Shimia isoporae: one gene and its partner. The main gene of each other region encodes a partner of the protein of the gene in region 2 in a complex. Links are inferred from orthologs where the notes say so. Each region holds a gene or a part of one and is shown on either strand. Other genes may lie near its edges.

Evidence for each region.
Region 1: the proteins of nusB (region 2) and rpsJ are in contact, whole or in part, in a solved structure (PDB 3D3B), measured with the Escherichia coli proteins. The link is inferred for Shimia isoporae from one-to-one orthologs.

Annotation. Positions count from the first base shown.
Region 1 is NZ_SMGR01000007.1:881-16,058, forward strand. The notes cover bases 208-3,123. They hold rpsJ (30S ribosomal protein S10), read left to right. Parts: upstream 208-1,469; coding sequence 1,470-1,778; downstream 1,779-3,123. Other genes in these bases: BXY66_RS19960 (acyltransferase family protein), read left to right, coding at 208-528; BXY66_RS19965 (YqiA/YcfP family alpha/beta fold hydrolase), read left to right, coding at 476-1,276; rplC (50S ribosomal protein L3), read left to right, coding at 1,791-2,516; rplD (50S ribosomal protein L4), read left to right, coding at 2,513-3,123. Outside these bases: more of BXY66_RS19960, read left to right, coding at 1-207; more of rplD, read left to right, coding at 3,124-3,130; BXY66_RS19985 (50S ribosomal protein L23), read left to right, coding at 3,127-3,423; BXY66_RS19990 (sulfotransferase), read left to right, coding at 3,657-4,352; BXY66_RS19995 (DMT family transporter), read left to right, coding at 4,534-4,851; BXY66_RS20000 (cysteine hydrolase family protein), read left to right, coding at 4,868-5,488; rplB (50S ribosomal protein L2), read left to right, coding at 5,954-6,796; rpsS (30S ribosomal protein S19), read left to right, coding at 6,800-7,078; rplV (50S ribosomal protein L22), read left to right, coding at 7,082-7,462; rpsC (30S ribosomal protein S3), read left to right, coding at 7,462-8,172; rplP (50S ribosomal protein L16), read left to right, coding at 8,186-8,599; BXY66_RS20030 (hypothetical protein), read left to right, coding at 8,744-8,944; BXY66_RS20035 (methyl-accepting chemotaxis protein), read right to left, coding at 9,015-11,180; BXY66_RS20040 (2OG-Fe(II) oxygenase family protein), read left to right, coding at 11,567-12,187; BXY66_RS20045 (BCCT family transporter), read left to right, coding at 12,309-13,889; BXY66_RS20050 (hypothetical protein), read left to right, coding at 14,067-14,315; BXY66_RS20055 (AraC family transcriptional regulator), read left to right, coding at 14,426-15,178. UniProt on the Escherichia coli protein: Involved in the binding of tRNA to the ribosomes. Part of the processive rRNA transcription and antitermination complex (rrnTAC). The complex forms an RNA-chaperone ring around the RNA exit tunnel of RNA polymerase (RNAP).
Region 2 is NZ_SMGR01000001.1:1,959,998-1,975,161, forward strand. Bases 4,185-7,086 are described here. They hold nusB (transcription antitermination factor NusB), read right to left. Parts: upstream 5,920-7,086; coding sequence 5,449-5,919; downstream 4,185-5,448. Other genes in these bases: BXY66_RS09640 (metalloregulator ArsR/SmtB family transcription factor), read left to right, coding at 4,283-4,624; BXY66_RS09645 (SRPBCC family protein), read left to right, coding at 4,599-5,024; BXY66_RS09650 (hypothetical protein), read right to left, coding at 5,047-5,364; BXY66_RS09660 (6,7-dimethyl-8-ribityllumazine synthase), read right to left, coding at 5,916-6,467; ribB (3,4-dihydroxy-2-butanone-4-phosphate synthase), read right to left, coding at 6,471-7,086. In the rest of the region: BXY66_RS09605 (membrane dipeptidase), read right to left, coding at 1-921; BXY66_RS09615 (GNAT family N-acetyltransferase), read right to left, coding at 1,205-1,699; BXY66_RS09620 (DUF6324 family protein), read left to right, coding at 1,777-1,962; BXY66_RS09625 (MmcB family DNA repair protein), read right to left, coding at 2,037-2,501; BXY66_RS09630 (aspartate/glutamate racemase family protein), read left to right, coding at 2,840-3,565; BXY66_RS09635 (GFA family protein), read right to left, coding at 3,687-4,112; more of ribB, read right to left, coding at 7,087-7,592; BXY66_RS09670 (riboflavin synthase), read right to left, coding at 7,727-8,317; BXY66_RS09675 (capsule biosynthesis protein), read left to right, coding at 8,479-9,771; BXY66_RS09680 (polysaccharide biosynthesis/export family protein), read left to right, coding at 9,868-11,016; BXY66_RS09685 (capsular polysaccharide biosynthesis protein), read left to right, coding at 11,009-13,024; bifunctional diaminohydroxyphosphoribosylaminopyrimidine deaminase/5-amino-6-(5-phosphoribosylamino)uracil reductase RibD, read right to left, coding at 13,030-14,109; transcriptional regulator NrdR, read right to left, coding at 14,130-14,597; BXY66_RS09700 (HlyU family transcriptional regulator), read right to left, coding at 14,900-15,164. UniProt on the Escherichia coli protein: Part of the processive rRNA transcription and antitermination complex (rrnTAC). The complex forms an RNA-chaperone ring around the RNA exit tunnel of RNA polymerase (RNAP).

The DNA of each region.
Region 1 (15,178 bases), on a different replicon or contig from region 2:
TATTTTCTGATGATGTCGATCGACCGAAGTCGACTGGGAGCTGCAGCGATCACAATCCGCAGGGGATTTGGTCTCTACTACATCATTGTTCCAATGTTGCTGCTGACCGTGGTTCTCGACTTTTTCGGTTTCAGGGCAAATGCCGAACTCTACGACTATTCGGATTATTACATCACAGAAGACCTTCGTCGCCCCTATACCCGCTTCGAAATCATCGCGGCGTCAATTAGCAGCTTGCTGTATCTCAACGAGAGTTGGTGGTTTACCTTGCTGGAAATACATAGAGGCCACGGTGGCATGCGCGCGTTTTCAAATGATCCATTCTGGTTCATGTGCTATCTGATTGCGTTCTCGACGCTTTTGCTTATCTGGCGGCTTGTTCGCGGATGGTGGAAGTTTGGGCTGCTCGCGACTTGGCTGTTTGTTTTTGGCATACCCATACTCTTGCTTGCTCCCTTGTTTCTGGCGGGATCGCTTGCTTACCTTATCCACCAGCGTTGGAGATTGCCTGACGATGTCTCTACTTAAATCAATCGGCTTGACCGGAGGAAGGGCGCAAGCGCTCATTCGGGCCGCTGCCGCCCTTGTCTTGGGCGCCCACTTAGCAATAGGCAACGCCAAGGCCGATGATGTGGTTTTCGGATATTACGACGAGTTCACCCTGTATTTTGAGGATGAAGGCGGTTTGAAAGACGAGATCCTATTGGTTTTTCATGGATTTGGATCCGCGATGCCAAACGGGGCTTACCGCAGTCTGCACAACAAGTATGCGGAGCGATATTCGATCATCGGCTTCAATTATGACTATTTCGATCTTACGGCGAATGACACCATTATGGATGCCGTTTGGGATCAAATCCTTAAAGACAAAAGCGTCACTTTCGCCGGAACCTCTCTTGGAGGATTTTGGGCAAATTATTATGCCGAGAAATTTGGGGTTCCAAAGGTCTTTGCTGTTAACCCGGTAATCGATCCGGTCCAACAGTTGCGGCAGTTTGTGGGAACGATCACGGTTGAAAAGCGAAACAAGACTGTCTTGGTGACAGAGACGGATATAGACAACTACATCGGAAGGAAGGCACGTCCATCACCAGATATCGAGCGCCTTATCATCCTGACGAGGGACGACAAGATATTGGATTATCGGCTTGCCGAGGACTGGTATGATGTCTCGGGCACGGAACTGGTGATCCTTGATGACGGCGGGCACACCTTGAACTTGCGAGAAGAACGCTACGAACCAATCATCAAGCCGTTTTTGCTGGGGGAAGATTAGGCGGGGCTTCGATTTTCGGTGGAGGCAAACAATTCCCGCTTTGCACTTGCCAGACGACCAAACCCCGTATAATACGCGCGGGTTCTCATTGAGAACGTGAAGGCGGGGTGATTCCCGCCTTTTGGGTTCGATGAGGGTTTGCGGTGGTCGCAGGTCCTCCTCTCAACTCCCACGCCTACAAAAGGCTGACGAAATGCAAAGTCAAAACATTCGCATTCGGCTGAAGGCTTTTGATTACCGCGTGCTGGATGCCAGCACACAGGAAATCGTAGCAACCGCAAAGCGCACAGGCGCGACGGTTCGCGGCCCGATCCCGCTTCCGAACAAAATCGAGAAGTTCACCGTTCTGCGTGGTCCCCACGTTGACAAGAAATCCCGCGATCAGTTCGAGATCCGTACGCACAAGCGTCTGCTCGACATCGTTGATCCGACCCCGCAGACCGTGGACGCGCTGATGAAGCTCGACCTGGCGGCCGGCGTGGACGTCCAGATCTCGGTATAAGGAGAGTATTAGATGCGCTCCGGTATCATCGCGAAAAAAGTGGGCATGACCCGCTTGTTCATGGAAGACGGTAAGCAGATTCCTGTGACCGTTCTCCAACTCGACGGCCTTCAGGTTGTTGCACAGCGCACCATGGAGAAGGACGGCTACACCGCTGTTCAGCTCGGCGCTGGCTCCGCCAAGGCCAAACGCACCTCCAAAGCCATGCGTGGCCACTTCGCAGCAGCGAAAGTGGAACCCAAGCGCAAGCTGGCCGAGTTCCGTGTCTCCGAAGATGGTCTGATTGAAGTGGGCGCGGAAATCTCCGCAGAACACTTCCTTGAAGGTCAGAAAGTAGACGTTGCGGGCACCTCGATCGGTAAAGGTTTTGCCGGTGCCATGAAACGCCACAACTTCGGCGGTCTGCGCGCGACACACGGTGTCTCGATCAGCCACCGTTCGCACGGCTCGACTGGTCAGTGTCAGGATCCCGGTAAGGTTTTCAAAGGCAAGAAAATGGCCGGCCACATGGGTGCAGTCCGCGTGACCACGCAGAACCTGGAAGTCGTCAAAACCGACGCCGACCGTGGTCTGCTGTTCATCAAAGGCGCCGTACCTGGTCCGAAATCCGGTTGGGTTTCCGTCAAAGACGCCGTGAAGAAAAAAGCGCCTGAAGGCCTGCCATTCCCGGCAGCCGTGAAGGCAGCAGCAACCGAAGCAGCGGCCGAAGAAGCGCCTGCGGAAGGTGGTGAAGCATGAAACTTGACGTGATCAAACTCGACGGCTCCAAGGCTGGTTCTGTAGAACTGTCCGAAGACCTGTTCGGTCTGGAACCGCGTGCGGACATCCTGCACCGCGTGGTCCGTTGGCAGCGCAATAACGCGCAAGCTGGCACTCACAAGGTGAAGACCCGCTCCGAAACTTCTTACTCCACCAAAAAGATCTATCGCCAAAAAGGCACCGGCGGCGCACGTCACGGTGACCGTAACGCGCCGATCTTCCGCGGTGGTGGCATCTACAAGGGTCCGGTTGTGCGTTCGCACGGTCACGACCTGCCGAAGAAGTTCCGCAAGCTGGGCCTGAAGCACGCCCTGTCCGCGAAAGCGAAAGCAGGCGAGCTGGTTGTGATCGAAGACGCAGCATCCGAGGGCAAGACTGCCGCTCTGGCCAAGCAGGTTGCAAACCTGGGCTGGAAACGCGCTCTGGTCATCGACGGTGCGTCCGTGAACGAAGGCTTCCTGAAAGCATCGCGCAACATCGAAGGTCTGGACATCCTGCCGACGATGGGTGCGAACGTTTATGACATCCTCAAGCGTGACACCCTGGTGATCACCAAAGCGGGGATCGAAGCACTGGAGGCTCGTCTGAAATGAGCGCGAAGGCAGAACACTACGATGTGATCCGCAAGCCGGTCATCACCGAGAAATCCACAATGGCGTCCGAAAACGGCGCTGTGGTTTTCGAAGTATCGATCGACAGCAACAAACCACAGATCAAAGAAGCTGTTGAAGCGCTCTTTGGTGTGAAGGTCAAAGCGGTCAACACCACAATCACCAAGGGTAAAGTCAAACGTTTCCGCGGCCAGCTCGGCAAGCGTAAAGACGTCAAAAAGGCTTACGTCACCCTGGAAGAAGGCAACACGATCGACGTGACCACCGGTCTGTAAGATCTAGTTGTTTGAGAGAATGAAAGCCCCCCGGCCTGAGATGGCCGGGGGGTTTTTTCGTCTTGGGCGGGCAATTGAGAGTACACGAGTCCTGTCTCGTCTGCCGGAGTGCTTTCGCCGAAGTTTCAAATACTCAAGGTCTGATTCAGGAAGGACCGGAACGGACGCCCTTGTCTGATTTCAGTTGCCGTGCCAATGAGAGGCTGTTGGCGCGATATGTGATGGAGAACAAATTGTCGAAGACCGGAGCAACAGTCCGCATGTTTGAGGATGAGGACTCTCGTGGCTCAGCCGCGCGTACCTATCCTGTATTTGGGTGCCCTCGAGGCGGCACAACGGCCGTTGCACGGTGTGTCGGCGCTCTTGGTATCTTCATGGGGGACGACATGGGGGTCAATTTCGAAGACCCTTTGTTTGGCGCCGGCAATCCCAAAAAACGCGATACCGTAAAAGCGCGAAACAAGGCGCATTCGGTTTGGGGGTGGAAGTTCCCAAACGCGGTGAACTATCTGGATGCAATTGCGCCAGCGCTGCGCAATCCGAGGTACATCTGTGTGACGCGAGACGTTACGGCCAACGGCCTTGGGATCTCTGCGAGAGACAAGAATTTTGACGATGTGATGGCTGTCGAACGTTCTCTGCAAAACACGCAGCGCAACTTCACTTTCCTTTTGCGGCAACAGAGGCCGTCTTTGCTTGTTAGCTATGAGAAATTGATAATGAAGCCTGAAGAGGTTTTGGCAGATCTCTCAGACTTTCTGGGGGTTTCCCCAAGCCAAGAACAACTTGATTTCGCCTTAGATGGGATCACGCCGGGGCGCTATAGGCCAGCCCACGAGAAGGGCAATTCTCCAAAACCCGCAGGTGCGGGTGCCGCTGCACGAAAAGATCGCTCGTGGCCTTGGAAGAAGGCAACACGATCGACGTGACCACCGGTCTGTAAGATCTAAGTTGTTTGAAAATAGGGAGCCCCCTGTCAGAGATGGCAGGGGGCTTTTGTTTGTGTTGCCTCATTGGCTTGTGGCGGATATGCTTGCGCTGCCTGTTGGGACGACCCAACTCTAAAAAGGCTCAGCCGGGACGGCCCGTTTTGTTTGAAACGAGGTGATCATGGCTTGGATTTATCTTCTCATCGCAGGACTTCTGGAAACCGCTTGGGCGGCGTCGTTGAAATCTGTGGCGCAACGGTTTGACGTTGGTGTTGCGGCTTTCACCGTTGTGGCCATGGGGGCGTCGCTTTTTGCGCTCTATCTCGCAATGGCGCGGCTGCCGCTTGGGGTGGCTTATCCGGTCTGGACCGGCATCGGTTCGCTTGGCGCGGTTGTTGTCAGCGTGCGCTGGTTCGGGCAGGCGCTGTCGTGGCAGGGTGTTTTGGGTGTGGTTTTGCTGTTGGCGGGGATGGTCTTACTGGGCGCTGAAGGACACTGAGGAAAGGGATTGGATAATGGCAAATGCAGCAAAACAGGCGCGGGCGCTGATTGAGGGGCGGGCGGCGCTGATCGTGATCGACATTCAGAAGAGCACGTTCATCGACCAGAGCGAGGTGCGCTCGATTGATAACATGCCGAACTACAAGGACTACATGCTGGCCGCGCGTGAGGCGGTGGATGTGGCGCATGAGGTGGGCATTCCGGTGATCTTCATTCAAGAGGTGCACCGCCCCGATTTGATAGACTTTGGACGCGAGCTGGACGGGGACGAGGATGTGCATTGCCTTGAGGGTGATCCGCGTACCGAAGTGGCCAAAGAGGAGATGGGATTTCGGGAGGGTGACTACGTTGTGCCGAAACGGCGGTACTCGGCGTTCTTTGGAACCGATTTTGAGATCCTGCTGCGCGGGCTGAAGGTGGATACGTTGCTGTTGTGCGGCGGGCTGACGGATGTTTGCGTGCACTACACCTTCGTGGACGGGCATCAGTCCGATTATTTCTGTAGGGTGATTGAGGATTGCGTGGCTGGCTCATCGCTTGAGGCCCATGAGGCGGCGTTGAAGGCGATGGAGTATCTGCAGACCGGCGCGCGGCGCGGGTTGGGTGAACTGCTGGCTGCGATGCGGGAAGGATGAGAGTGACTGCCCACTGACTTCAGTGACTTTGGATTTTGCGGAATTGCGCGAAACAGCGGGCCTTGGGCCGCCGCGCATCGTCGTGCTGAAAGCATGCCTCTGGCATGACGCGCCCCTACGCGGCGGTGATTTGGTGAAGCTAGCGCTCCCTCGATAGGGCTTACTGACGTGGCTGGGATAAACTGGCAGGTACATGCGTTTGAATCGCCACCGCGCGCGTCGTCGATGCGCGGCTTGGGTGCGAATGTTGGCGCAGGCCAAGAAAAACAAGGGGTGCACTTGCCACCACCCCGCAACCCCGCTATATCGCGCAAGTCGTGTGGCCTCAGATTCGTTCTGGGGCTGCTCACGTTTTGAACCGGGCACCTACGGGGGCCTAAAAACTTGGCCACCTTCGGGGGGCTTTAACATCGCCGGATCTGATCAATTTCCACAGGTCTGGCTGCTATACGGAAGACAGAAAGCATGGCACTTAAGTCGTACAAGCCGACGACGCCGGGCCAGCGTGGGCTGGTGCTGATCGACCGTTCGGAACTTTGGAAAGGACGTCCCGTCAAAGCTCTCACCGAGGGTTTGACTAAATCGGGCGGCCGGAACAACACCGGACGGATCACCTCGCGTCGTCGTGGTGGTGGGGCAAAACGCCTTTACCGGATCGTTGACTTCAAACGTAACAAATTTGATGTGGCGGCAACCGTTGAGCGGATCGAATACGACCCGAACCGGACCGCGTTCATCGCATTGGTCAAATATGACGACGGCGAGCAGGCATACATCCTTGCACCGCAGCGTCTGGCAGTGGGCGATCAGGTGATCGCGTCTGCAAAGGCCGACATCAAGCCGGGCAACGCAATGCCGTTCTCGGGCATGCCGATCGGTACCATCGTGCACAACATCGAACTGAAACCGGGCAAAGGCGGCCAGATCGCCCGCGCAGCCGGTACTTATGCTCAGTTCGTTGGTCGTGACGGCGGTTACGCTCAGATCCGCCTGTCCTCGGGCGAACTGCGCCTCGTGCGTCAGGAATGCATGGCCACCGTTGGTGCCGTGTCCAACCCTGACAACTCCAACCAGAACTTCGGTAAAGCCGGTCGTATGCGCCACAAGGGCAAGCGTCCGTCGGTCCGTGGTGTTGTTATGAACCCGATCGATCACCCGCACGGTGGTGGTGAAGGACGTACGTCTGGTGGTCGTCACCCTGTGACACCCTGGGGTAAGCCGACCAAAGGTGCACGCACCCGCAACAAGAACAAGGCGTCGCAGAAGCTTATCATTCGCTCGCGTCACGCCAAGAAGAAGGGCCGTTAAGATATGGCACGTTCTGTATGGAAAGGCCCCTTTGTGGATGCTTATGTGCTTAAGAAAGCAGAAGCAGTCCGCGAATCCGGCCGCAACGAAGTGATCAAGATCTGGTCCCGTCGTTCCACCATTCTGCCCCAGTTTGTGGGTCTGACCTTTGGTGTGTACAACGGCCAGAAACACATCCCTGTCAACGTCACTGAAGACATGATCGGTCAGAAGTTTGGTGAGTACTCGCCGACTCGCACCTATTATGGTCACGCAGCTGACAAAAAAGCGAAACGGAAGTAAGTCATGGGCAAGGCAAAGAACCCCCGCCGCGTGGCTGAAAACGAAGCAATGGCGAAAACCCGCATGCTTCGCACCAGCCCGCAGAAACTGAACCTCGTGGCCGGCATGATCCGCGGCAAGAAAGTTGAGAAGGCTCTGACCGACCTGACTTTCTCCAACAAGCGTATCGCAGCAGACGTGAAGAAATGCCTTCAGTCCGCAATCGCCAACGCCGAGAACAACCACAACCTGGACGTCGACGAGCTGATCGTTGCCGAAGCCTATGTGGGTAAGAACCTGACCATGAAACGCGGTCGTCCGCGCGCTCGTGGTCGTTTCGGTAAGATCATCAAGCCGTTCTCGGAACTCACCATCAAGGTGCGTCAAGTTGAGGAGCAAGCCTAATGGGTAACAAAGTAAATCCGATTGGCATGCGCCTTCAGGTGAACCGCACCTGGGACAGCCGTTGGTACGCCGACACCAAGGATTATGGTGATCTTCTCCTGGAAGACATCAAGATCCGTGAGTTCATCAAACAAGAGTGTAAGCAAGCCGGTATCGCACGTGTGATCATCGAGCGTCCGCACAAGAAGTGCCGTGTGACTGTTCACACCGCGCGTCCGGGCGTGATCATCGGCAAAAAAGGCGCGGACATCGAGACGCTTCGCAAGAAGATTGCAGCGATGACCGACTCCGAGCTGCACCTCAACATCGTTGAAGTGCGCAAGCCGGAACTCGACGCAACACTGGTCGGCGAGTCAATCGCCCAGCAGCTGGAGCGCCGTGTGTCCTTCCGCCGTGCGATGAAACGTGCTGTTCAGAACGCAATGCGCATGGGCGCCCAGGGTATCCGGGTGAACGTAGCAGGTCGTCTGGGTGGTGCAGAAATTGCGCGTACCGAATGGTATCGCGAAGGTCGCGTTCCGCTTCACACCCTGCGTGCCGATATCGACTACGCACACGTGGAAGCAACAACCGCTTACGGGATCATTGGTATCAAAACCTGGATCTTCAAAGGCGAGATCATGGAGCACGATCCGCAAGCGCGTGACCGTCGTTCGCAAGAAGTCCAGGATGGCCCAGCACCTCGCGGTGCAGGTGGCGGTCGTCGCTAAGGGAGACTGAAACATGCTTCAGCCAAAGCGTACAAAATTCCGCAAAATGCACAAAGGCCGTATCAAAGGCCTCGCAAAAGGCGGTTCGGACCTGAACTTCGGTTCTTATGGTCTGAAGGCAACCACACCTGAGCGTGTGACTGCCCGTCAAATCGAAGCGGCGCGTCGTGCAATGACCCGTCACATGAAACGTCAAGGTCGCGTTTGGATCCGCATTTTCCCGGATGTACCGGTAACTGCGAAGCCGATCGAAGTCCGGATGGGTAAAGGTAAAGGCTCTGTGGACCGCTGGGTCTGCAAAGTGAAGCCTGGCCGCGTCATGTTCGAAATTGACGGTGTTTCCGACGACGTTGCACGTGAGGCCCTGCGTCTTGCAGCCATGAAACTGCCGGTGAAAACCCGCGTTGTGGTGCGCGAAGACTGGTAAGTCTTCGTCGGGATTGCCCTAAAAAGCTTACAGCCCTCGCCGAGAAATCGGCGAGGGCTTTTTGTTTTTGGGCGACGCGATCTCACATTTGGCGTTTGCCCGCAGCCGTGTTACCTTGGGTCAAATGCCTGAAAGGTATCGAGCATGGCCAAGAGCGATTTGAAAGTCACCGACATCCTGAGCGCGTACCCGGACTGCCCGCAACGCGAGATGGCGTTGCGCGCTCTGCGCAAAGGTCACCCTGATTTAGCTCTGGAATGGCTGAATGCGCTGCAGGATATGATTGCAGATGGGCGGGCTTCAATCGAAAGGGACCGGCTGGTCGCTCAGAAACGTCGCGCCTAGGAACCTGCGAACAAAAAAGCCCCGCAGTCCTGAGACGCGGGGCTTTTCGTTTCAAATGTTATGAGCTTGATCAGGCAGCTCGCGCAGATGCGAACTTCGCCTTTTGCCCACCTTTTTCGTCCTTGTCGCCCTTGAGGCGGAATTTGGAGACTGCCTGAACCAAGTTGTCCGCCTCCATGCGAAGCACTTGGCCAGCTGCAGACGTCTCTTCAAGCATGGCGGCGTTTTTCTGGCTGTCTTTGTCCAGAGACTCGACTGTGCCGTTGACCTCCTTGAGGCCACCGGACTGTTCGACGGTATTGTCCGCGATCTCGTTCACGGTGCCGACGACTTTTTCCACGGTGCGTACGATTTCTTCGAGAGCATCGCCGGTCTGGTTCATCAGCGTAACACCATTGGCAACTTCCGTTGTCGAACTCGCAATCAAGGTGTTGATCTCATGAGTCGCTTCGGACGACCGCTGCGCAAGCGCGCGAACTTCGGACGCAACAACTGCAAACCCACGTCCCGCGTCGCCGGCACGTGCCGCTTCGACTCCGGCGTTAAGCGCCAGCAGGTTGGTTTGGAAGGCAACGTCTTCGATCATTCCGGTGATTTGCGAAATCGCGTCAGAAGATTCTTTGATGCGCTGCATTGCCTCGAGCGTCTCTTCTGCGACCTGTCGGGTGGCTTCTGCCTGATTTTGAGCGCTGTTTACGCGACCGCGGGCCGTTTGAGCCTTGTTCGCGGTGTCGGTAACTGTGTCACCCACGTTTTGTAGTGCTGCAGAGGTTTCCTCTAGCGAAGCCGCGTTGATTTCGCCACGACGGGAAGCGTCATCTACCGCCCCGGCAATTTCCTGCGCCGTACGGCTCAGCACGCTGCTGCTGTTGGATAGTTTGTGCATCATATCGTTCAAACTATCCGTGAGGTGATCCAGTGTGTCGGAGATATCCTTGAACACGCCTTTTTGACCGTTGGGCATGGATTGGGTCAGATCGCCTGTTGCAAGTTCGCGCAGAGCTTTCTTGATGTCGCCCAATCCTTTTTCTGCGACCTCACCAATCGCGTTCACGCCGTTGCCTAGCTCGGCGAATACCGGATCGGTGCTTGTGACTTCGATGCGTCGGCTGAAGTCGCCTTCGGCACAGCTGTCGATGACCATACCGATATCTTGTACAAGCTGACGTTTAGTCTTTTCTTCTTCGCGGTTTTGCGCAGCGATTTCGACGATGGATGCGATTTCGCGGACCCGAGATTTAGGAACTTCCGGTTCGAAGTTGCCTTCCATCATCCGCGCAAGGAAGTTGTCCAGTTGGACCAACGGTCGGGAGATGGCGCGAGACATCAGGAGTGAGAAGAGAATGAACAGAGCACCGCCAATGACTCCGGTGTAGAGCGCCTTGGATTGGGCGTTCTTGCCTAGAGTAACAGCTTCCTGCTCTATGATCTCGCGGACCTCGCCTGCTTCCGAGACGATCACTGCATTTGAGGGGTAGGCGTCAGCGAATGCCTTGGACACATTTTTGCGGATCGACAACTCAACCTGTTTCTCGGCAACGTATGCGTTGAAGGCCGCTTCGTATTGGTCCAAGAGGGGATCTATTTCGGCTTTTTGTTCGGGAGAGTCATAAAGGAATGCTGGCAGCGAACGGAACTCTTCCAGGCGTGCGATCACGTCGGCGGCCGATTCAGGATCGGATGTTGCGATGAAGTCTTTTTCTGCAACTCGTGCCGTGAGCAGTTTGGCGTGTAGAACTGGAACCTGAACGTATTTCAACTGGTCTTCCACAGCTTGAATTGCGTTATTCAGATCGCCACGCAAACCGGAGGCAGCATCAAGCCCCAGCTTCTGGTTGCTAGCTACCAGCTTGTCGAATTCGACACCATATATCTCAAGGTGTTTTGCCAGTTCCGGCATCGCTTCTTGCGAAGCTGCCATCTCGGGAATTGTCGGCAGTTCGGCGGCCAAAATGTCAAAGGAGCTTTGGAGCTCGGCCAGAGTATCCGCTTGTCGGCCGATGTATTTAGGATCTGACCGAAGAAGGAAGTCCTTCTCGTTTCGACGGGCCAGAAGGAATTGCACGTAGACGCGGATTGCTTCGAGGTTGACCTCCTCGATCTGCTGCGTCCGCACTTGCATGGCATCGCGCTGCTTGCCTGCGTCCAGAGCGGTGTTGAAGATGATGAAGATCACGCCGATGGCGAGGCCGATGATGGCAAAGATGGCCATCCGAATGGAAATTTTCGGTTTCATTCTGACTGTCTCGTTGCTTTCTCTTTGTCGGATTGGCTATCAGCCAATGGTTAAAAGAAAGTGGTTGCCGACTTTTCCCGGTTAATTCGCAGTTTCCATCGATGGACGGCTTTCTAAAATTCTTTTCCATTAGTGGGTTAAGGTAGAGCGCACCTCAAGGTGCTTCATTTATTGAAGTAAATGAAGGTTTGGGTTGCTGAAAGGACAAGAGGGTTCAAACGCATTTTGGCGACCAACCCGAAGCAAACCGGGAAGAGAATCATTAACTGGCGCGTTTCTCAGAACCGCAGGCATTGCACTTTTGACACCAAGGGAGGCGTGCTCCATCAATACTCCTTGATCTCTCCAGCCCTCGCGTTGGTCTTCAACGTGCGATACGTAAGGGCATGTCCAAAATCGAATCCCTCTTTGTGACCCGCCTGTATCGTGCTCGCCTTTCTGAGTTCGACCCGAAAATCGACACAGCAGAACTGGAAGCTTCCTGTTACTCAATTGCCGAAGATGATGAGGCCGGACAGAACTGGTGCGAAGAAAAGGGGTATCCGGGATACACCTCATATGCGTCTCTGACAGACCTGCCTTGGCGCTTTCCGATTTTCGGAGACATCGTCGAGGCACTTGATAAACACGTCGCTGCGTTCGTGGAGGATCTGGAGTTTGATCTGGATGGGCGGAAACTCGTTCTGGAGGACATCTGGATCAACATTCTGCCGGAAGGCGGAATGCACTCGTCGCATCTTCATCCGCATTCTGTGATCAGTGGAACCACCTATGTGTCCATGCCGGAAGGCGCGAGCGCTCTCAAGATCGAAGATCCGCGGTCTGGCCGTATGATGGCCGCTCCGGTTCGTCGTCAAGGCGCGCGTCGTGAGTTGGAGCCTTTCATTTATGTTAAGCCGGATGTTGGCGACGTGCTTTTGTGGGAAAGCTGGTTACGGCATGAGGTGCCAATGAACATGTCAGAGGATGAACGCATTAGCGTTAGCTTCAACTACAAGTGGGAATAGCACTCGCTTGCTGGTAGCGCCTCTCCGACGCGAAAAATACATAAAGAGTCGTCGGTCACCTTACGTCACCCTGCCTGCGCTGGTTAGTGTTGCCTCAGACAACATCTAAATGGAGGGCGAGATGGCAGAGGAAGATACCGACTATGAGGTCGGACAGGATAACGTTCAGGTCTTTGGACTGGATATACACAACCCGGTGTTTGCCATTTCCGGCTTGACGATTGTTGCTTTCGTATTTTTTTCGTTGGTTTTCAAAGAGCAGGCAGGCGCGTTTTTCGGCTGGTTGCGACCAACTCTGACAAGCAACTTTGACTGGGTCTTTATGATCAGCGCGAACATCTTTGTCGTGTTTTCTCTGCTGCTTGTTGTTTCGCCACTCGGGAAAATCCGATTGGGCGGAGATGATGCGAAACCCGACTATAGCTATGCCGGCTGGATAGCGATGTTGTTCGCCGCCGGCATGGGCATTGGCCTTGTGTTTTGGGGCGTCGCGGAACCGATTTCTCATTATGGGGCGTCGCTGGGCGGTATTTCTGTCGGCGAAGATGGCATGCGAACAGACTGGGCGCCTCTTGGAGCCGCGGTAGGCGATCCGGACGCAGCGCAGGGTCTTGCCATGGCAGCCACCATTTTCCATTGGGGGCTACACCCCTGGGCGGTCTATGCCGTTGTGGCTCTGGCGCTCGCCTTCTTCAGCTTTAACCGCGGATTGCCTTTGACGATGCGTAGCGTGTTCTATCCGCTGTTCGGCGAAGCGACCTGGGGGCCGTTGGGTCACATCATCGACATTCTGGCAGTCTTTGCCACGATCTTCGGCCTTGCGACGTCGCTGGGCCTCGGCGCGAGTCAGGCGCTTGCGGGTTTGAACTATTTGTTCGGGGTTCCGATCAGCGATGGAATGAGCGTGTTGCTCATCGTTCTGATCACGGTCTTCGCACTGGTATCGGTTATCGCAGGTCTTGAAAAAGGGGTTAAGCGGTTGTCCGAGGCCAACATGATCCTCGCGGCTGCGCTCCTGATCCTTGTGCTGCTTGTCGGGCCTACGGTGGCGATCTTGACGGGGTTCTTTTCCGGCATGGCGGAGTACATTGTAAATTTGCCGGCGCTGTCAAATTGGATGGGGCGTGACGACGCCAACTTCATGCAAGGTTGGACAACATTCTATTGGGCGTGGTGGATCAGCTGGTCGCCGTTTGTGGGTATGTTCATTGCGCGTATTTCGCGCGGACGGACAATTCGTGAGTTCATCGTTTGCGTGCTACTGATCCCAACACTGGTTGGCGCGCTTTGGATGAGTGTTTTTGGCGGCGCGGCGCTGGAGCAGGTGACCGGCGGCGCGGCGCAAGGGCTTGTAGATGCGTCTCTTGAAATCAAAATGTTCAAAATGTTTGAGGCGTTCCCGCTGACCGGAGTTCTTTCTTTTATCGGGATCGTTCTCGTCGTGGTGTTCTTTGTGACAAGTTCGGACTCCGGTTCGTTGGTCATCGATACAATCACGGCGGGCGGCAAAACCGATGCGCCAACTGCTCAAAGGGTTTTCTGGTGCATCCTGGAAGGCGCGATTGCAATCGTGTTGTTGCTTGGTGGCGGGCTTGGCGCTCTTCAAGCGGCTTCCATTGCAACCGGTTTCCCATTCGCGATCGTTCTAGTGTTGATGGTCGTGTCGGTAACGCTTGGATTGATTAGGGAACGCAAGGGCTGACTAAACAACAAGTGAGAGTATGAAACTGGACCGCCAAATTCGGCGGTCCTTTTTTGTGCTTTTGGCCCAAAACCATACGTTTTTGGCCCGAAAACTGTGAATTTGTGAGGTGACGGACCTCATATCTTTTTCATCGGAAGACAGATTAAACACACAAACCAAGTTAGGAGCCCAAACATGTTCTCGAAAGCAACTCTCTCCGTCGTCGTTCTTGCCCTGACCTCCTCCATGGCCGCGGCCAACATCAACGCAACACCTGCGCCATCACCGGTGCCAGCTGAAGCTTCCGCTACATATGAAGTTGCCGGCACCAATGGCATGGATCGCCGTCAAGACCGTCGCGACACCCGCCAAGACTGTCGCGCAAGCGAAGGCGCTGTAGGTGCCGACAAGCGTGACTGCAAACAGGATAGCCGGGCTGGGTGAAACCGGCTTGTGGGGGCGTCGCCGGATGGGGCGATACTAAAGACCGGCCGCGGGGAGTGGCCGGTCTTTTCCGTTGTGGAAAGGTGCGTCACTCTGCTTAATCTGGGTTCATGTTACAATCACCGAGCCCTCGCTACACTTTCGTCAAGTCTCAGTTAGAGAAAGACCTCGGTGCGACAGCCGCCAAAGAAATTGTGTCGGCTGCAGGTCTGCTTGGCGTTCGTGAAGCGGAAGCAACTGTTCAGGACGAGGCGCGGCTGATCGAGTTTGCAGTGAAAAAAAGCAATCGCCCGGAGTTGGCTGCGCAGCTTGGAATGGCATTTCGACACTCCAGCACACTTTCGGCATTCATCGCTCGCAGCTCTGAAACTCTGCGTGAAGCTGTTCTGGGCGTGGCCCACTTTCTGCGGCCGACCGATCCTACAACAGTGATTGAGCGTTTTGAGGATGGGGAGAATGAAACCCTAAGGGTATACAGTCGAGAACCGCAGTTATTGATGAACTTGCCGTTTCAGGAGTTCCTTGTATTTGCGCTTTTGGCGCGGATGCGGACGGTTGCCGGTCGCGAACTCCGCCCCCGATCGGTGCAAATAAAACATGGGCGTTCCGGCGACATTCGTGCTTACGAGAGATTGGTCGGAAGTCCCGTGCTTTTCGGATCCAAGAATACAGGAATTGTCTTTGAGCGAGCCGTGCTGGACCAGCGCTTGGCAACACATGACGCTGTTCTAGCCGCGCACCTGAGACGGCTTGGTGAGGTCGAAATCGCGGAAAGTACGCAGCGGCGCGAAACTCTGGCGGAGAAAGTTCGTAGATCCATCCTTGATGGCTTTCCGGGAAAGCTAAAGTCTCGCGAGGAAGTC
Region 2 (15,164 bases):
GACGGCTGCGACCTCTTCGGCGTTCATCCCAACGGCATAAAGCCCCTGTTCAATGTTGCCAAAGTCCCTGTTGTCTTGGAACCAATCCGGCATTGGCGGGAAACCCGGCGACGATGCCGATCCCTCGCCGAAGTCCACCTCTTTGCTCCAGCGCCCTGTTCTCATCCACTCAACCACGCTATCGGGCTGGTCTTGGCACAAATCCGACCCAATCCCGAGGTGCGCCACACCGAAAGTATCGGCCGTTCGCGCAATCATCGCGCAGAAATCCTGGAGCGTGCAGTCGGATTTTCCGCGCAAGTGATGCGGATAAAGAGAAAACCCAAGCATACCCCCGTTCTCCGTAACGGCCCGGAGCACGGCGTCTTTTTTGTTGCGCAGCGCAGGAAACCACGCGTGCGGATTGGCATGCGTGATCGCGATCGGTCGCTGGGAAATTTCTGCGGCCTCAATGGTGGAGCGGTCCGCCGAATGGCTCATATCAACGACCAAACCCACCCGGTTCATTTCCTTGATGACTTGCCGCCCCATTCGGGTGATCCCGCTGTCTTCCGTCTCGTAGCAACCGGTCGCAAGCAACGACTGATTATTGTACGTCAATTGCATGAACCGCCCGCCCAAAGTGTGCAGGATTTCCACCAGTCCGATGTCGTCTTCGATTGGGCTCGGATTCTGAAAGCCAAAGAAAATTGCCGTTCGGCCAGTTTCACGAGCGCGGTCAATATCGCGAGCACTGTGACCTTTGATGATCAGGTCAGAATGGGCTTCAAACCATCGGTTCCAGCGCTCGAAATTCAACACCGTTTCACGGAATGTCTCGTGATAAGCGATTGTCACATGCACTGCGTCGACACCGCCTTCGCGCATCTGCCGAAAGATTTTTTCGGACCAATTGGCATATTGCAGCCCGTCGATGCGCATGACCACTCCCCATGATAGCCCCAAAATCAGAGCTGCGAGACATGGTGACCGCGCGTTTGCCCTTTGGTCAAATGGTATCTGCGTGAGGACCGAAAAAACTCACCGGACACCACAACTGAAAGGCGCCGAATAAGCCGGTTAAAAATTCCAATGAGGAGTGATGGTACCGCCTCCCCGGTTTGAACGGGGGACCTCTGGATCCACAATCCAGCGCTCTAACCAACTGAGCTAAGGCGGCACTGTGAGGGGCGATGTATCGCCCTGCGTCGGCGATTGCAAGCGCCTAAAATGAAATTTTCCAAGTTTGTTCGACCAGATCTACGCCGAAATTCCGCACCGGCTCGGCAGCGGTCATTTCAAAGCCATAGGCCTCATAAAGCGCGCAGGCTGCTGTGTGGCTTTCGTGGGTCCAGAGATGCATCCCCACATAGCCTCTATCCCGTGCGAACCCCATGCAGGTCTCGAGCAAGTGTTTGCCCAACCCCATGCCTTGTGCTTCAGGCTGCACCAGAAACAGACGCAATTTGGCAATGTCGGATTGTTCGGATTTCACGCAGAAAATGCTGCCCAGACGCCAGCCATCCCTTTCGGCCACCCAGCCGCGCTCCCAAACGGTATCCTGACGGTCGAGAAAATCCGTCAAAATCGCAGAAACCAAAAATGCAAAACTGTCGTCGAACCCTTCTGTTCTGGCGTAAAGCTCTGCGTGCGCCTCCACCAGCCAGTCAAGATCCCGCGCCTCGAATTGACGCAATTTGACCCCCTCGAATTCACGCACGATGCCCTCCTGTCCTCGCGTGACTTGCCTTCGTCGTGCATTCACGCTACCCGATTTGCCAGCACAGGAGAACCGCCATGGGCATCAACACCGAACGCGACTTAGAAGCCAACCTGCAAATCGGCCCCACCGATCAGGGATTCGTGCGGATATTTGTTGAGGCCAATGGTGTCGAAATCCCCATGGACTTCGATCCGGAAGAAGCAGAAGAGATCGCGGACGAAATCCGCGCGGCGGCCACCGCGGCCCGCTCCGTCGGCTGACAAATCCATGCTGTAGCAATCCCTTTTGGGATGCGCCAAATCTCTGCAGACATTTAAAACCGGAAAGACACCCGTCAGTCCTCGTCGGGCATCGGCACAAGTTTTGGGTCGCGGTAGCGCTGCAAGCGCCGTGCGGCGTCGGTGGCAAATTTCTGGATCATCTTCTTGCGACGCGCAGGTGCAACCTTGTCCTCGGGCCCCATGCGGATGATTTCAGCGTCATAGGCATCTGCCATGATGAGCCCTGTGCCATCGGGCAACAGATCCGTGGGAAATTCCGTATCAACCGCCCAAAAATAACGGTCGCACCATTCGAGATAGCCTTGCCATTTGGTATCGGATTGAAAATCCGCCCGGCTCGACTTGCACTCGACGACCCACAACTCGCCTTTCGGACCCAACGCCATGACGTCCACCCGTAGGCCCCGCGCGGGTACGAACTCTTCTATTGAGACGTAGCCATGGCTGCGCAAATGACGGCTGACGCCACGCGCAAGAAGTTGGCCGGGTTGCAGAGTGAGGAGCGATGTATCTTCCATGCCAGCACCGTGAACAATTCATGAACAAAAAGCAAGCCGTTCGTCGCGTCTCGGGCCTTGCACGAACTGGCATCGACGCTTAGATAGGACAACGGCGGGTGCTGCCCTTCTCGTGATACGGTTGCATTCCGGTGGCCTTAAGCAATTCCGAGGGAGCTGGCTCTGTCCTGGTCCTGGCCTGGTTACCTGGCGCCCACCTGTATATACAGGTCCTCGGGAATGAGATAACCCCACGGCTGCGTTTGCGGGCCCGCCACTTTTCTTCCGGAGAATGACCGAGTCGTTCGGGTCGCGGGACAAAGCGGTGCTTCAATTGATGTCCGCTTAGCTTTATCGTGATGCTCACAAAATTGCAGACTCGCAGCGAGGCAGATTTGAAGACGATTGGTATTCTTGGCGGCATGTCCGCCGCTTCTACGCAACTCTACTATGCCGAACTCTGCAGGCTCACCCGTGATAGACTTGGCGGCCTGCATTCGCCCCAATTGATCATCCGTTCCTTGGATTTTGCCGAGATCGAAGTGCTTCAGGCAAAGGGCAATTGGGAGCGAGCGGGAGACATCTTGAATGAGGAGGCCAAAGCCCTCGAGCGTGGCGGTGCCGATATTCTGGTACTTGCGACCAACACGATGCATAAGCTCGCAGATCAGATGATGTCCGGTGTCGGGATTCCTTTGCTTCACATTGCTGATGCAACGGCAAAAGCAATTCGCGATGCGGGACTATTGCGTCCCGGTCTCATGGCAACGGCCTTCACAATGGAGCAGGACTTTTATACGGGACGTCTACGAGAAGCTGGTCTTGAGCCGGTCTTGCCAAACGAGTCCGACCGAGCAGAAACGCATCGCATCATTTATGAAGAGCTCTGCAAAGACATCACTACGCCCAGCAGCGAAGCTGAGTACGTGCGTATTGCAAGCCGCCTTGGTGACGAAGGCGCGGATTGTTTGATCCTCGGCTGCACCGAAGTTGGCATGCTGCTCAATCAAGGCAACGTCTCGGTTCCGGTGTTCGACACGACCCTGGTCCACTGCGAAGCAGCTTTGGATCAAGCTTTCCAGTGACGATTGGTCGTCGGTTTGGATTTGCCTCAAAACAGAGAACGGGCGTCCGCTTCGGTTCGACTTATGAACAAGTTGGGCTCAATACCGCCGTCCGCCGCTTGCACCTAGCGAGCGAAGGTGCTCACTCATAGTCACTCAAATCCTCCGGCGCGTGCAGAAGCGTTGTGTCGTATTTCGTCAGATCATCCTCCATCACCAGCCACGGCAGCTTGCCTTTCCAATTCACGTGAAAGGTCGGGGTGAACTTGGTCGGATCTTCCAGCGACGCCGCATAAAGGTGCATCCCGCCGGCATAGTGGTCGGCTTCAAACCCCATTGGTGCGCCGCAGTCGGCGCAGAAGTGACGGAACACGCCTTTGGAGCTTTCCAGAGTCTTGGGCGTCTGCCCTGTCCAACGGAAGTTTCTCAGCGGCACGCCAAGCCAGGCCACAACAGGGGCTGAGCAATTGCGGCGGCAATCATCGCAGTGGCAGAAGCACTCCCACGTGGATTCCCCCTCGTATTCCCAAGTGGTTTTTTTACAGAGGCAAAAGCCGCGCGTGATCAATGGTTCTCTCCTCTTTTTCAGAATCTTAGCTGTGTTCAGCGGCATGCCGAGTGTCCAAATGCGACCCTCAGCGGACCATCAACGCAGAAACCCAACTTGACATGACACCAAATGGTATCTTATAGATTCGCAATACCAAATGGTATTACTTTAACCACAAGGCCAGCCCAATGACCGATCTGCAACCCGTCTTCCGCGCTCTTGGCGATCCAACTCGTCGCGACATTCTGCGCATGTTGGGGGAAACTCCAATGACCATCGCACAGGTGTCAGAGCATTTTGACATGACCCGAGCAGCCGTGAAAAAGCACCTCGTGGTTCTGTCTGATGGCGGCCTGATCCACGTCGAAAAACGCGGCCGCGAAGCAATAAATTCCCTCAACGCAACGGCTTTGCGCCCTGTTTTTGATTGGGTTGGCTGGTTTGACCGGTTCTGGGACGACCGTTTGGAAGCTTTGAAATCTGCTATTGAAAAGGACGCTGCCAATGACACTGGATATGACAATGGCTGACACAGCAATTCAAAAATCGGTCTACCTCCCTGCGCCCCGCAAGCGCGTGTGGGAGTTTCTGACCAAAGCCGATCTTCTGAACAAATGGTTCCATCCGGCGCAGAAAGATCTGGCCGAGGGCGAGGACTATCTGCTCACCTCGCAGAAGGATGGCGATCGGATGTGTTGGGGAACCGTTCAGGAAATGTCGCCGTATGACTACATGAAATGGAGCTTCACCGTTGGCCCGATGAATGGCGCGATGACAACGGTGGAGTGGCGTCTGGAAGATGCGCCCGGAGGCACCAAATTGACGCTTGAACACAGTGAGTTGCCCACCGATTCCGAGGGCTACGGCCTCGTGCTGGCGCTCGACAAAGGCTGGCACGGCTTTCTGCTCAATCTGCACGACATGCAGTGAGTGCCCTCTTGCGCCAGCGGTCTCAGGACTGCCGGCGCACTTTCCGCGCAGGAACCGGAACAGGATCGCTCAGCAGAACAGGCAGGGCATCACGTTTGCCTCCACCGGATCCATCGTCGTGATGCGCCATGCGCATTATCGAATAGGCAAACTGGACACTGGCAAACACGATGCCATTCAGGAACCACAACACAAAAAGCGCAAGGAAACCGCCTTCAGTGTGCATCACAAGATGTGCGAGGTTTGCAACGTCGAGCCACAAAAGCAGAGCGACAAAGACCGCAGAAACACCAAACCCGATCAAGACTTGTGTGATGTAAAGACGAACCAACTTGGGCATGACAAAACCTCTTTCCCTATGGGAAAGCTTAGTATGTCCTGAGCTGATTTGAAAATCACGTCAGCGCGACGAAACAGCGCTAGATCAAAAGGCTTCGGGCCTCGCCTCACGCGCCATGTGATCCAGAACGGCATTCACGAACTTGCCTTCCTTGCCTTCGGGAAAGAAGGCAGCTGCGATGGCAACATACTCGGTGATGACAACTTTGGGCGGGGTGGTGCTTTGCAACAGCTCCGCACCAGCCGCACGGAAAAGAGCCCGCAAGGTTGGATCGATACGGTTTATCGGCCACTTGGCCACCAAGGCACGGTCCGTCATTTGGTCGATCGGCGCCTGGTAATTCACCGCGTCACCGAGAGTTTTCACGAATAGATCGTGATCTCCCTCGATCATGTCGGTCGCGTCATCAACTTCCGCACCAAACCGGAAATCCAGAAACTCCACACGCACCTGATCGACCGTCTGGCCGGTGGTTTCCATCTGAAACAAAGCCTGCACCGCATACAGGCGGGAGGCAGATTTCATCTTGCGTTTCTGGTTACCGGAAAGGGTCATGCGGTGGGTGTATCCTTGGATTGACCAGCGAGTTTGTATTCCTCGGCATCGGGAACGAACCCCACGCCTTTGCGCTGAGCGCCCCACTTACGGCTCAACGCAACAAGATGCAAGGCCGCAGCTGCAGCGCCACCACCTTTGTTTTGATCCGCCGGATCGGCCCGAACTTCCGCCTGCTTTCTATTCTCGACTGTCAGGATACCATTGCCGATGCAAAGGCCCTGCAAGCCCAGCAGCTGGATCGCTCGCGAACTGTCGTTGCAGACGGTTTCATAGTGCGTGGTCTCGCCGCGGATCACGCAACCCAGCGCGACATATCCGTCAAAATTGGACATCCGTTCCGCAATGCCGATTGCAGTCGGGATTTCCAAGGCTCCAGGCACTTCGACAACTTCGTAAGAGCCCCCACAAGCCTCAATCTCCGCGACAGCGCCGGACAGCATGTTGTCTGCAATGTCCTTGTAGTAAGGCGACATCACAATCGCCAGCTTGACCGGCTTGTCAAATTCCGCCCGGGGCATGATGTAGTGTTTTTCTGAGCCAGCCATGTTCTATTCCTCCGCCAGGATCGGGCGCGTGCCCACTATCGACAATCCGTAAGCATCCAGACCCAGATATTTGGTCTGCGGACTATCGGTCAACAACACCAGTTCCGAACATCCGAGGTTGGACAAAATCTGTGCGCCAAGACCGGTGCGTTTGACCGTGCGCGGGCCCTCGTCCTCGTCCGCATAGAGACTGTGGCGAGGCTCTCGGAACAGGCACACAGCCCCCCGCCCCTCTGCCGCAATCTTTTTCATCGCCGCAGGTAGCTCACGCGCTGACTTTGGTCCAAGCCCGAGGATATCGCTTGCTTCGTGCAATGCATGCGTGCGTACCAGAACCGGTTCGTCATTTGTGATATCGCCTTTGATCATGACAACGTGCTCGATGCCGTGAATCTGATCCGTAAAGATGCGCATGTCCCATTCGCCGCCGAATTCGGACTGCACCATTTCCTGTTTGGTCTGCACAACTTCGTTGTCGTTGCGGGATCGATAAGCGATCAAATCGCTGATCGTGCCAATCTTCAAGCCATGCTCTTTTGCGAATGCGACCAGCTCCGGCAAACGCGACATAGTACCATCGTCATTCATGATTTCGCAGATCACAGCGCTTGGGTGACAGCCCGCAAGGCGGGAAATATCAACCGATGCCTCGGTGTGGCCGGCGCGCACCAAGACGCCACCCCGTTTTGCCCTCAACGGAAACACATGTCCTGGCGTTGCGATTGCGGCCATTGTGTTCTGTTCATTGATCGCCGTAGCAATCGTCAGTGCACGATCCGCTGCTGAAATGCCGGTGCTGACTCCCTCGCGCGCCTCAATTGAAACGGTGAATGCGGTCTCGTGACGGGATGAATTGTTTACCGCCATCATCGGCAGCCCGAGCCGGTCGATGCGCTCGGCTGTCATCGGCAAGCAGATCAGCCCACGACCGTGCGTGGCCATGAAGTTGATCGCATCGGCGTCGGCGAACTCAGCCGGAATAATCAGATCACCCTCGTTTTCGCGATCTTCGTGATCAACAAGGATGTACATCTTGCCATTGCGAGCGTCGGCAATGATGTCTTCTATCGGGCTGATGGCATCGCGCAGGCTCTGCTCCACCGGGCCGGGTTTTTCAAAGGACATTGGCAGTCTCCGTCTGTTGGGGCCGAGATAGACCATGCCCCGTCCAATTGAAAGTGCGTGCGCGACGGCATTTCGTTCAAAAACGCAAGGAAACCTTGCGCCTTTGCACGTTTCGACGGGACCATCCCTGTGATTTAGCCCTGCATCTCCGCAAGACGGGCCACGTAGCGCGCCAGAGTATCAATCTCAAGATTGATCGCGTCTCCCACTTTGGCTTTTCCCCAGGTGGTGACTTCCTTGGTGTGCGGTATGATGTTGATACCGAACTCGCGACCGTCGACTTCGTTTACCGTCAGCGAGGTTCCATTGAGCGCGACAGACCCCTTTGGCGCAATAAATTTTGCCAGCGCTTCGGGAGCGCGGAAAGTAAACCGGGTACTGTCACCTTCGTCCTGCATGGCAATCAGCTCTGCAACTCCATCGACGTGGCCTGAAACAATATGCCCACCTAGTTCGTCGCCAACTTTCAGGGCGCGTTCTAGGTTGACGCGTTTTCCTTCTTCCCAATCCCCAAGGTTGGTTTTGGAAACGGTTTCGGCGCTGATCTCGACGTCGTACCAGTCAGGCCCGAGTTCCACGACCGTTAGGCAAACCCCGTCACTCGCGATGGACGCTCCCATATCGATACCCGAGGTGTCATAGCTCGTGCCAATCCGCGCACGCAGATCACCACGCTTTTCCAGTTCGCGCACTTCGCCAATATCAGTGATGATTCCCGTGAACATTCTGGGGCTCCTCGGATATGTAAATCGCCCAAAGTCCTACTCGCGCCCGTCTCGCGACACAACCCGTGACCTTTGATCCGCAGCGTATCGTCCGTCTGCCGTAATTCTGCCTCAGGAAAGTGGTAACGCTTTTGAAACGCTTGCACTATAACGGCGCTCCAATGACCCGAGAAGCAGACACAAAACGCGTATTCATGTTCCTGCAAGGCCCACACGGGCCGTTCTTCCGCAGGCTTGCCAGGATGCTGCAACGCTCCGGCGCAGAAGTGTTGCGGGTCGGCTTTAACGCTGGCGACAGCGTGTTCTGGCCAAGCCGCAGTACATTTCACGCTTACCGCGGGACCCTCGAAGGATGGCGCGCCCACTTTCAAAACCTCGCCACTGAAAAAGGTGTCACCGACATCGTTCTTTACGGCGATGTCCGCCCGATTCACGCGCAGGCGATCGAGATCGCCCGAGAAATGGGTTTGTGTGTTCATGTCTTCGAGGAGGGCTATTTGCGCCCTTATTGGGTGACCTACGAGCGTGGCGGATCAAATGGCCACTCTCGACTGATGTCGATGGACATCGCACAAATGACAAAAGCGCTGGAAGGGGCGGACCTCGACACGCCGATGCCACCTGCGCATTGGGGCGATATGCGGCAACACGTCTTTTATGGCGCCCTCTACCACTTCTTTGTGATGTTCGCGAATTGGCGTTACCGGAACTTCCGCCCGCACCGCTCGCTGACGGTGGCAGAAGAGTTTGCCCTCTACATCAAACGACTTGTGCTGATGCCTTTCCAAGCGATTGAACGCCGTTTCGCGACGCTGCGCATTCGGTTCGGCGGCTTCCCCTACCATCTGGCGCTATTGCAACTTGAACATGACAGCAGCTTCCAGAAACACTCGCCATTCGACAGCATGACGGATTTTCTCGCTCTGCTGGTTGAGAATTTTGCGGCGGGAGCCCCCAAGCATCACCACCTTGTTTTCAAAGCGCACCCACTGGAGGATGGTCGGGCTCCCTTGCGCAAAGAGATCAAACGCCTGGCAAAACAACACGGTATTTCCAATCGCGTTCATTGGGTCAGGGGAGGCAAACTTGCCCAGCTTCTGAATGACGCCCGCACTGCGGTAACCGTCAATTCCACAGCCGCACAGCAGGTGCTTTGGCGCGGGATTCCGCTCAAGGTATTCGGCGACGCCGTCTACAACCAACCAGAATTCGTCAGCACGCAACCGCTTCCGGAGTTTTTCGCAGGCGCGACCCGTCCGGACAACCAAGCCTACAAAATCTACCGCCGCTTCCTATTGGAAACCAGCCAAGTGCCCGGCGGCTTTTATTCCTCCGCAGGCCGCCGCCAACTGATGCGACAAGTGGTTGATATGATGCTTTCGCCCCACGATCCTTACGAAGCCCTTGAGGCCGGCACAGCGGCACCAAGGCAACAGTTGCGACTGGTGACCTGACCGACACAAGGTCTAGCGCTGGATTTTTGGTTTGGATTCCGCTAAGTTGCGGTCAAAACCTGAGGCAGAACAATAACAGGTCGAGGAGACCGAGCAGTGAAATCCATCCAAAATCGTTGGGTGAAGTGCGCCTGTGCGCTGGCCATATCTTGCTCAGTGGCCAGCTGTACTCTCGTGCCACGATCCGGACCCAGCAAACGCGAAATTTACGCCGGATCCGTCCAGCAAGAGGGCGACGCCTTTATCGTTGCGGTAAACGACCGTGTGACGCGCGCAACAGCGGTTGTCCCGGCCCTTGGCTTCTCAGACGGGTTCAAAAACGCCGGACAGCTCGGATCAGACACGATCCGCCCGGGCGACATTCTCTCGCTAACGATCTGGGAGAACGTCGACAAACCGCTTTTGGGACCGGAAGGTCAAGTTGCTGCGATCCTTGAAGAAGTTCAGGTCGATGGCTCCGGATTTATCTTTGTGCCTTATGCGGGTCGTATTCGCGCCGCAGGGAACACTCCCGAGGGCATCCGTCGCATCATTTCTTCCAAGCTCGAAGAACAGACCCCCGATCCACAAGTCGAGGTGCGCCGTGCTGCCGGTGATGGCGCCACGGTTTCCTTGGTCGGAACGGTGGGTGCGCAAGGCGTCTACCCTATCGAACGCCCGACACGAACACTTTCCACAATGCTCGCTCATGCGGGTGGCGTAACGATTGTTCCTGAAATCGCGCAGATCACCGTTCTGCGTGGAAGCACATCCGGCAAGATCTGGTTTCAGGACCTCTACGAAAATCCCCAACTCGACATCGCCCTGCGTGGGGGTGACCGCATTTTGGTTGAAGAGGACACCCGCGCATTTACTGCTTTGGGCGCCACCGGCACCCAAAGTCGTGTGAATTTCTTTTCCAGAGACCTCTCCGCAATCGAAGCGCTGGCGCAAGTCGGCGGTCTGTTGCCAACATCAAGTGATCCCACCGGCGTGTTTGTCTTCCGAAACGAAGCAGAGCCTGTTGCCAATCAGGTTCTCGGTCGTGGCGACTTAAGTGGCGCGCAGCGTATGGTCTATGTGCTCGATCTCACGCAGCCGAACGGAATGTTCATGGCTCGCGATTTCGTGGTACGCGACGGCGACACGCTCTATGTGACCGAGGCGCCGATCACCACTTGGAACAAAACCATCGCTTCGATCACTGGCACACTCACCTCGGCGGATACGCTGTTGGCTGTGGGCGGACTTGGCACAGGTGGATAAAGGCCACAACGAGAATGAACTCCAAGCCGCCGGGGCCAACGACCCCCGGCGGCTTTTTGCATTCAACGGCGGGTTCTTTCAGCAAAAACGGCTGCGCCGCATCATCGAGCTGGCAGGCTACGAGCTGAAATTCGGCAAACCTGACGAAGACGACCTTATCGCCATCTGGGGACAAAGCCCGACCAGCCATCGCGGCGAAGCCGTATCAGATCGCACCGGCGCAAACTGTCTTTATTTCGAGGACGCGCTTTTGCGGTCCCTACATCCCGGTCGCGTAAAAAAAGAGCCCCCTGTCGGTCTAATGATAGACGCCAAGGCACCCCATTTTGATCCATCAACACCGTCTGATCTCGAAAGGTTGCTTGCGAACCACCCTCTTGATGACACCGCGCTTTTGAACCGTGCACGCGGAGCAATAGAACGCATCAAAGAAGCCCATCTCACAAAATACTGCGCGGTTGAAACCGATCAGGACATCCCCGCGCCCGGATATGTTCTGGTGATCGACCAGACCCGCGGAGACGCATCAGTGACCGCATCAGCCCCTGGCGACGGCATCGCCGAGAGCCGTTTCCGGGAGATGCTGATCATGGCGCAGGAAGAACACCCCGGGTGCCCGGTCCTGATCAAAACCCATCCGGAAACGCAACATGGCGCGCGTTCGGGATACTTCGGACCTGATGATGAAACCGACCGAGTTTCACTTTATTCGGAACCGGTCAGCCCATGGCAGCTGTTTGAAGGTGCCGTCGGCGTATACACTTTCTCTTCCCAGTTGGGCTTCGAAGCCATTTTTGCTGGCCACAAACCACGCGTTTTTGGTCAGCCTTTCTACATCGGCTGGGGCCTTACATCGGACGAATACCCCCTCCCCCGCCGTCATCGCCAACTGACGCGCGCGCAACTTTTTGCCGCCGCGATGATCCTATATCCCACATGGTATGATCCTTACGGTGACCAATTGTGCGAGCTCGAGGATGCTATCGAGCAACTCGCCGCACAGGCCCGCACCTGGCGGGAAGACCGACATGGATGGACCGCACACGGTATGCGGCTTTGGAAGCGAAAACCCCTGCAAAGTTTCTTTGGCTCGGAAAAGTCGCCGGTATTCAACCGTCAGCGCGATGACCGCCCGGCCATGGTTTGGGCAAGCAAGGCAGGTCCCGAAGGTGCACTTCGTGTCGAAGACGGTTTCCTGCGCTCCCGTGGTCTCGGAGCTGAACTCGTTCCGCCACTGTCGCTGGTATGTGACGATCTTGGTATCTACTACGATCCATCCGGTGAAAGCCGACTGGAGCGTTTGATCGCGAAGCGCGCCACTCTTCGCCCTGATCAGGACCTCAGAGCCGATCGGCTGATCCAGTCTTTGCGTGACCTAGGCTTGAGCAAATATAATCTAGGTGGTGACACACCAGACCTTCCGGCGGGGCGACGCATACTCGTTCCCGGACAGGTCGAAGATGATGCTTCGATCGTTGCCGGTACTTCCGCAATCAGAACAAATCTCGATCTCCTGCAGGCCACGCGCGCTGCAAATCCGGACGCGGTAATTCTTTACAAACCTCATCCGGACGTGGAGGCAGGCCTGCGTGCGGGCGCCATCGAGCAGGACATTGCGGACATGACATTGCCAAACACAGACATGGCGTCACTTCTCGAGAAAATCGACGAAGTCTGGACGATGACATCCCTGTCCGGCTTTGAAGCCCTCATTCGCGGCAAGAAAGTAACCACTTTCGGAGCACCTTTTTACGCCGGTTGGGGCCTGACAACAGATTTGGGCGACGTGCCAGCCCGACGCATAGCGGAACCAAGCCTGCAAGGGTTGGTGCACGCAACGCTGATAGATTACCCGCGCTACAGAGATCCGATAACGGGCCTCCCTTGCGCGGTTGAGGTGGCCCTAGAACGCCTTTCTACCGGTGAAATCCCTCACCCCGGCTGGTCAAACAGAACTCTGTCCAAACTTCAGGGGCTTTTGGCGAGCTATAGCTGGATCTGGCGCTAACCTGCTTAGTGCGGCTCGATCCGATGCCACACCGACATGACGTCTCGCCCGACAGATCGCTGGGACACAAGGTCAAACCTAGGGGCTTCCGCCAATCGCTCAACGCCCATCGCGCCGATTGCGGGGTATCCCTCTGCGCCCAACACCATACCCGCGTTGAATGTGATGAGTTCGTCCACAACGTCCGCAGACAACAAAGACGCGGCCAGCGCACCGCCGCCCTCACAAAAGACGCGTGTCAGTCCCTTTGCGCCAAGGGCTTGCAACAATGACACAGGGGAAATCTGCGCCCCGTGAAGGTCGCAGGGCAGCAACTCCGCTCCGAGATCTTCCCAAGCCTTCAGTAGGTTAGCGTCGGCGTCTGCACCGTGAGCAATCCACACCGGGGTTTCTCGTGCCGTGCGCGCCAGAGTACCCATAAACGGCAGATCCAGTCGCCGCGATACCACCACGCGCACAGGCTGACGCTCCCCCCCCAGTTCCCGAACGGTCAGAGACGGGTCATCAGCGCGCGCCGTCCCTCCGCCGACCATGACCGCGTCATGTCGCATCCGCATCGCATGGACTTCGCGGCGCGCCTCAGGCCCCGTGATCCACTTACTTTCTCCGGTCGCGGTCGCTATCGCTCCGTCCAGTGTGCTTGCCAGTTTCAGAGTTAGAAACGGCCGCCCTAGATCGGTTTTCAGGAAGAACCCCTGCAGATCGCGAGCCGCCTCATCCGCCATCACGCCGGTTTCAACTTCGATCCCCGCGTCGCGCAACATGGCCAGACCGCGTCCCGAAACACGGGCATCGCTGTCCTCAACCGCGACCACGACTCGCGAGACTTGAGCGGCAATGAGAGCTTCTGCGCAGGGTGGCGTTTGTCCATGGTGCGCACAAGGCTCCAGAGTGACATAGACCGTTGCACCACGGGCGGCATCACCCGCCTGCGAAAGAGCCACTGGTTCCGCATGAGGACGCCCGCCCGGCTGCGTCCAGCCACGCCCCACAACGCGGCCATCTTTCACAATGACGCATCCCACTGCGGGGTTGGGCCAGCACTGCCCCTGCCCGCGTCGCCCCAAAGACAACGCGAGCCGCATATACCGATTGTCGGACAAAATTACTCCTCAGGCTGAGTATCCGGACGCAACTCTGAGACGAATTTATCAAAATCATCCGCAGCCTGAAAGTTCTTGTATACGCTGGCGAAGCGCACGTAGGCGACCGTATCGATCCGCGCCAACGCTTCCATGACGATCTCGCCGATCTTATGGCTTTGAATGTCTGTCTCGCCCATACTTTCAAGCCGGCGCACGATGCCGCTGATCATCTGGTCAATGCGTTCTGGTTCCACAGGGCGCTTCTGCATAGAAATCCGAATAGAGCGCTCGAGCTTGTCGCGATCGAAGTCTTCGCGGCGACCATTGGACTTAACCACCACCAAATCGCGCAACTGAACCCGCTCGTAGGTTGTGAATCTGCCTCCACAAGCCGGGCAAAAGCGCCGCCGCCGGATCGAAACGTGATCCTCAGCAGGGCGCGAGTCTTTAACCTGTGTGTCGATATTTCCGCAAAACGGACAGCGCATGGGCCTTCCCTTCGTTCGTCTGCTCTTTGATACCGCCAAGTATCGCCTGTGTTGGGGTTTTTCCCCAGTTATCCACAGGCACTATAGGGCAGCTACAATTCTTTGGGTAGAGGCAAATATGCGCCCCAAGATAGGCGCCAGTATTCGTATAGAGGGAAAAATTTCGAAGTATTCCCCTGTTACAATTTTCCCCGCCGCACCTATATCAATTTCAAAGGCCTCTCCAAGCCTCCAATTCATGCAGAAACGCCGTCACAGTCGCGATGTGACGGTGTTTTATTTTGCGTTTTGGCGAAGTGGCGTCAGAAAAGCGCCGCGCCCATTTGATCAATCAGCTGCTTGGCTTTGCGCACCGACATCTCGACTGCCTCGTCATGATCGCGGATGACGTCAGCGCGGATCAACGTGTGTTCCTTGGCTACCCCGTCGACATACCCTTCGATTTTGGCAGACACCCGGAATTGGCCACCTTCCTTTATCGGTGAGGGAGTGATCGTATAGCCTTCGTACTCAAGACTATCGGCAGAAACCGACGCTTCCTCTGTTTCACCCCCGCCAAACAGCCTC